Ancylothrix sp. D3o: one gene and its partner. The protein of the gene in region 2 interacts with the protein of the main gene of each other region in a pairwise test. Links are inferred from orthologs where the notes say so. Each region holds a gene or a part of one and is shown on either strand. Other genes may lie near its edges.

Region 1 (3,256 bases), 200 kb from region 2 along the record:
CTACGCTTTTTTCATCAAAGCTTTACTTGATATTCATCAAGCTTGTTTAATTTATCCCTCATTGGAGCCTAACCAATGGTTAGAAAACGCCCTCAAATTACAAGCCGAATTTGACGAATTTTTGTGGAGTTCTGAAAGTGGCGGTTATTACAATACAGCCAGTGATGCCAGTCAAGATTTATTAGTCCGAGAACGCAGTTATATAGACAATGCGACTCCTTCGGCAAATGGTATAGCTATTGCAAATTTAGTGCGTCTTACAGAACTCAGCGAGAACCTAGAATATCTGGCAAAAGCAGAAAAAACGTTAGAAGCTTTTAGCAGTGCTATGTTGCAAGCTTCCCAAGGTTGTCCGAGTTTATTTAGCGCCCTTGACTGGTATCAAAATCAAACTTTAATTCGCACAGGTTCGGAACAGATTGCTCAACTTATTAAGGAATACGGGCCGGCAGGAGTTTATAAAGTAGAAACAGGTTTGCCGGCGGGTAGTGTTGGATTGGTTTGTCAAGGTTTACGGTGTTTGGAACCGGCTACAACAATTGAGAAACTGTTACAGCAAATTCGGGAGAGTCAAAATTTAAGAAGAAATTAACCGCATCCTATAGCAGATAAACGCAGATAAATGCAGATAAATGCACAGCAGGTTTCTGGGTTTATCGGCGATTATTTTCTGGGGCTGTCGTAGGGGGGATTTTTTCAAGAGCGATTAAGGCTTCAATGACAGTTTTAACAATTGGTGCTCCTACCTCGCCGCCACTTCCCCCCACCGGCTCATCCACAATTGCTACTACTACATAACGGGGTGATTCTGCCGGCACTACAGCCCCAAAACTCACGATTTTGGCATAATCAGAATAGCCTCCAGAAGCGCTAGATTTTTGAGCGGTGCCGGTTTTGCCTGCAATGCGATAACCTTCAATTTGAGCGGCTTTGCCGGTGCCATCAGTTACTACTTTTTCCATCATGGCAAGAACCGCTTTCGTGGTACTAGGCGAGAAAATTTGCTCGGCTTCTTCTAATTTTGGCTGCCAATAATATTTGCCATTACTATCAGTCAAACCTTTGACAACATGGGGAGAAACTAATTTGCCACCATTGGCTAAAGCTCCATAAAATTCTACAAGTTGCAAAGGAGTAATTGCAAAACTTTGTCCAAACGCTGTAGTGGCTGCATTAACTTTGCCGGCCAAAAATTCTTTTTCACTCAAAATTTGACTTCGACCGGCAAAAGGTAAATCTGTTTTGAGAGTTGAACCTAATCCTAAACGTTCTAACCACTTATAAAACAAATCTTGTTTCAGCGAAAAAGCCACTTGTGCCGTGCCGACGTTATTAGAATATTGCATCACTTCCGTCAGAGAAATCGTACCGCGACCGGCTCCATCAGCGTTACCAATCGTCGCCCCATTCACATAAAGCTGTCCGCTGTCGTACACCACCGAATCAGGTTGAACCGTTCCTGCTTCCAGCGCTATCGCAATTGTCAAGGGTTTGAAAGTAGAACCGGGTTCATAAATATCAGAAACAGCCCAATTTTTAAAGCGAGACAAATCATATTTGAAATACTGATTCGGGTCGTAAGTTGGTTCGCAAACCAGCGCCAAAAGCGAACCATCTACAGCATCCATAACAATTACAGTCCCGCGTTTGGCTTTAAACTCTGTCATTTTTTCACTCAAAGCTCTGCGGACGGCTCGCTGTAACCGGCTATCAAGCGTCAATTGTAAACGCAACTCATCAATAGCCACAAAACCAGGACTGTGGGGGGGAACATTGCGCTCAAGCATTTGAGAAAAACTGTATTCAACACCGGCTTGAGGAAGATTTTCTGCATCCACATAGCCCACAACCTCAGCCGCAAGGTCTTCGTAGGGGTAGAGACGAGCATAACTTTCTAACAGTTCTAAACCATCGAGCCTGAGTTCAACAATTCGAGAGCGCACTTGTTCTGAGAGAAACTCAGAAACTTTGAGGCCGGTGTCTCCCTGAGAGAATAAATCGATTAATTCTGACTTTTTTCGCTGCAAAAGCGGCGCTAACTTTTCGGCTACCTCAACGGCTGGCTGGTTAAACATCACCGGGTGAGCATAGAGCGTATAAACGGGCCGGTCGATGGCTAAAAAATTACCTTGACGGTCAATAATAGGCCGTCGGGGGATCATGCGGGTAGGAGCGAGTTGTTGCTGAGCCATTGCTCGTGCACGCAGATCCGAGCCTTTAAAAATTTGTAGTTTAACTAAATTTAAGGTTAAACCTAGACTGCCTGCCAGCAAAACTCCCCACACCAATAACAATCTCCAGCGCCTACCGCGAGGCGACATCTCGATAGCCGGTGGAGAAGACGGCTTCTGAGGACGGCGGCGGCGTCTTCGGTTGAGCGGGGTTGGTTGGTTGGAGGGGATGCCGGTTTTGTCCTTTCTTGTTCGCTTAGCCTCGCGTAGGGGAGGCGAATTGTTGCTAACAACGCTCAAGCGCCGGTTATTTTTGCGACCTTTAAAAGCTTTTAATTTTGAGTTTGGGGGGTTGCTGGCATCCATTATTTCCTCGGCCTGTATTCTCGCAAACAATAACTCTTGTTGGGGTTTTATTTACTTACCCTTGTCAATCAACCCATCGGTGGTTTTTTGGAAAAAAAACGGCCAATTGCTGCTATTTATGTCCATTGGGCCACAAATGTTAGTAACCGAGAGGAGCGGGCTCGGTATCTTGGGGCATTACTGGGCGAGACTGGGCGGGGGTTGCTGGTTGAGTGCGCTGGGGGGCTGGTTCGAGAAACATAATTTGAGAGGAATTGGGTTGCACTAAACCGCTGCCCGGACGGTCGGCTAATTTGGCAATTTGATTTTTGAGGGTTTCATTGGCGGCGATCAATTGGCGCTCGTCGCGGCGCAAAGAGTTCAGTTTGCTCGATTCTTGTTGCCATTTTTCCTGGGAGTAGACGGTGAAGCCATAGACGCTTAAACAAGCCGCGACTAAAACCAAGGTTAATATCGATGAAGCTTGTTGAGCTTCTATCAAAGAACGCAACCACACCGGCATCTGTGTCGGCGAGGGCATCATTTGTACGGTTTGCTCGCCCCTGCTAACGGATGGTAGGGTTGTTTTTTTTCTATCTATGGGCGTGACTTTGGCGCTGGTTGCGGCACTTTCAGGTTTGGGTAGGGGTTGGAGCCGGTGGCTCGAAAGAGAGGCTTTAATAGCAGCAGTCATAGACTTGTCCTATATCAAATCACTATTTTTGCACGGCTCGATCTCC
Region 2 (3,235 bases):
GATATAACTTGCATTGATCATTGTAACCAGTACAGCTTTTAAAAAGTTCTTGTTTATCGTTTGGAAATCCTGTGTCATTAGGGCGAAGAATTCTCATATCACCATGTCGGGTGTAAAAACGTATGTAATTCCTTAAATATGACAATTCCTCATCTTTATGTTTCTTGGAATCATAATAATCCGGAAAGTTGTTCACCTCCAGACCTTCAACAATGATCATAGCTCCTGTGTTAAATTTATCTCTAAAATATTCTTGATTAAGTTTATCCAGAATCGGCTGAATTTGAGAATTTTTGATCTTAAATAAAGCCGCTAGACTTTCCCAAGGTTGCTCATTTTTTTGCGAGGAAATATCAAATTCAACTTTTAAGTTCTTTTTAGGATTATCTATAGATATTGAACGCCAATTTTCCTCACCCTTACATCTGGTAATCAAGGTAAATTTTGTAGAAGCAAAACATAGCTTTGATCCTTGACATTTATAGCCTATAGCTTCTCCTTGAATTTTTGTAGACATCCCTATAGAGAAAAAAGCCTCATAAGGAGTTATCCCATTAATTTCTTGAGTCTCGCTTAAACCAATACCGTTGTCAAAGTAAATAAATCCTTTTTCTTTCAATAATGGATAAATTTCTATTCTATTTGCCCGTGCATCATAGGAGTTTGATATTAATTCTCGAATAACCTCACAGGGGTCTTTTTTATTAACTGAAAGCTCAGACAAAGAGTGTGTATAGGATATGTGGGGATGAAGTGAAGCCATAAAGATATGTGTAGTTTACTGGGAACGAAATTATCTTATCACTCTCCTTGAGCCGAGGAGATCAGTAAATATACTGAGTTAATCGAATTAAGGTCAGGGTGAAAACTTGCTGTTAATTGACATGACGGTGCTTTACTGTTGTCTTTGCTAAATCTTGCCTTAAACCTTGCCCGATGGAAAGTTTAAGTAAGGTTTCCACCGGCATTTTTCGATGCGCCGAAACTTGCTTAAGCGATTCTAAAGTATCTATTAGAGTTAAAATAGAAACCGCTTCTGCTGGATGCGGACGCACTTTTAATTTCATATCTTCTAAAGCCTATTCATCACTTTTTGACTTTAACTTACGCCGACCGGCGTCGGCGTTTTTGACGGCGTTCTTCCAACGACGAAACCTCGCCACCACTGCTTTCTCTTGCCACTCTAATTAACAAACCGGCAGTCAACAAACTGGCAATCATTGAACTACCACCATAACTGACTAAAGGCAAAGGTAAACCGGTTGTAGGTAACGCACCTGTTGCCACACCAATATTTAACAACGACTGCCCAATCATCAAAACCATCGCCCCAATTGCTACTAATTGATGTAAAATATTTTGAGCCTTAAATGCTACCCTCAGCGCCATTGTTCCATAAGCAACCAACAACAAAAATAACCCTAAACATCCGAAAAGCCCAAATTCTTCCGCAAACACAGAAAAAATAAAATCGCTGTATTGAATTGGCAGAAAAAATAACTTTTGTTGCGACATTCCGAAGCCATTTCCTACGGTTCCACCCGAACCCACAGCCATTAAACTTTGGGTGAGTTGATAACCATCTCCCATTGCATCGGCCCAAGGATTCAAAAATGATAAAACCCGGCGGCGTTGATATTCTTGAAAAGTTACACTTAAAAGCCCTAACATTAAGCCGGCTAAAGCGGTTCCCCCCAGTTGATTGAAAGGAATACCACTCGCCAGCGCTACTAACCACAATGTCATGCCACAAAGGGCTGTTGTACTTAAATTTGGCTGTTTTAAAATCCCAAGCAAAACAAGGGCAAAAATCCCCAGCCAAGTAATGCGGACTCCCCAAGAAAAGCGGTTCCAATGCCCAAAAATACGAGCGCTTTGTAAGATTAAAAATGGTTTAATTAATTCCGAAGGTTGAATCAAAACCGGCCCCAATTTTAGCCAGCGAGTTGCGCCGAAAGCGGTTTGTCCAAGTCCGGGTAACTGCGTCATCCAAATAAAGCCCAGCAATAGCAAAACTAAAAAATTTGCTATCCCCATGATGTAGCGCAGGGGGGAGTTGACGATTATATTAAAGCCTAGCAAACCGATCAATATCCAAACTAGCTGGCGTTTCACAAAAAACAAGCCATCGCCATGTTCTACAAAGCCGCTAGGATAGGATGCAGAATACATGACTATGAGGCCGGTAAACAGCCACAGGAAGGTTAACCACCGCAATATCCGCGCTTCCCACGCCCAATCTTTTACGGAAGGGTCAAAAATCGGTAATAGCCGGCTTATATTCACAATTGTTTTTTATCCTTGGTCATTTGTTCTTTGTCAATTGTCCTTGGTAAAATCACAAATGACAAATCACAAAAAAGAGGCCGCTACTAGCGACCTCTTTTCAAAGCGTGATTCAAACTAAAGTGGCTATTACAGCAGGCCGGTGTTGGTGCCGGGTTTGCCGGTAGCTAGCTGAACTTTAACGATTTTGCCACCCATTTTCATAATCCGTTGCTGCTCACGGAACCAGTTGTCGTAAGGCACCAATTTGGTGAAATAGGTGTTTTGTAATTCGCGCTGAGTGCGGATACGCGACTGGCTGGGAACGCAGGCAGTAACTTTGAACATTCTCATGGTTTTCTTCTCCTGGCGGGATATGAAAAATTTGGATGTGAATTAATTATCTAATGTCAACGTCTCGCCGGTAAATTATTTAAAAAATTTTACGGGGAGTAAGCGTTTGTTTGGTCGTTTTTACTATTAGTCAAATTTGGATGATTTGACCGAACGACGAGCTTTTTGGCTGACAAGCTTTGCATTTTACTATCGATGCGGAGGCTAATGCACGCGAGGTAGCCCATAATTTTTATTGAAGGTTGGGCATCAAGAGTCAATATTAGACCGAAAAAACTCATTTATTTTGGAATAAATAAGCCTTAAACAGGCTAACACTCACTCTGGACGGCCCAAACCCCAATTATTTAGTCATTCGTCATTGCTCATTTGTTCTTAGCTAAGGACAAAGGACAATGGACAAGGGACTTTATTAGCTCAAGCCAGAAGAAATGTAGTCGAAGTAAACGCCCATTTCTTTACCGGCATCAGCACCCACCAAACCGGCGGTAACTTCTTTCATAGCTTGGATAGCTTGAACGGTAGCGCCGATGGGAACGCCCAAGGAGTTGTAGGTTTCTTTCAAACCGTTGAGGACGCGCTCATCAAGGATGGACGGGTCGCCGGCCAACATGGC

What was found.
Region 1: the proteins of NG798_RS06605 (region 2) and NG798_RS07355 interact in binary tests that used the Escherichia coli proteins (3 or more experiments, as listed by UniProt). The link is inferred for Ancylothrix sp. D3o from one-to-one orthologs.

What each region holds. Positions count from the first base shown.
Region 1 is NZ_JAMXEX010000002.1:737,002-740,257, reverse strand. What follows is about bases 96-3,025. They hold NG798_RS07355 (penicillin-binding protein 2), read right to left. Parts: upstream 2,538-3,025; coding sequence 654-2,537; downstream 96-653. Other genes in these bases: NG798_RS07350 (hypothetical protein), read right to left, coding at 2,677-3,025; NG798_RS07360 (thioredoxin domain-containing protein), read left to right, coding at 96-592. In the rest of the region: more of NG798_RS07360, read left to right, coding at 1-95; more of NG798_RS07350, read right to left, coding at 3,026-3,210. UniProt on the Escherichia coli protein: Essential cell division protein that catalyzes cross-linking of the peptidoglycan cell wall at the division septum. Required for localization of FtsN.
Region 2 is NZ_JAMXEX010000002.1:536,033-539,267, forward strand. Bases 196-3,104 are described here. They hold NG798_RS06605 (FtsW/RodA/SpoVE family cell cycle protein), read right to left. Parts: upstream 2,287-3,104; coding sequence 1,105-2,286; downstream 196-1,104. Other genes in these bases: NG798_RS06595 (ATP-binding protein), read right to left, coding at 196-763; NG798_RS06600 (hypothetical protein), read right to left, coding at 876-1,067; NG798_RS06610 (phycobilisome linker polypeptide), read right to left, coding at 2,416-2,619; apcB (allophycocyanin subunit beta), read right to left, coding at 3,032-3,104. In the rest of the region: more of NG798_RS06595, read right to left, coding at 1-195; more of apcB, read right to left, coding at 3,105-3,235.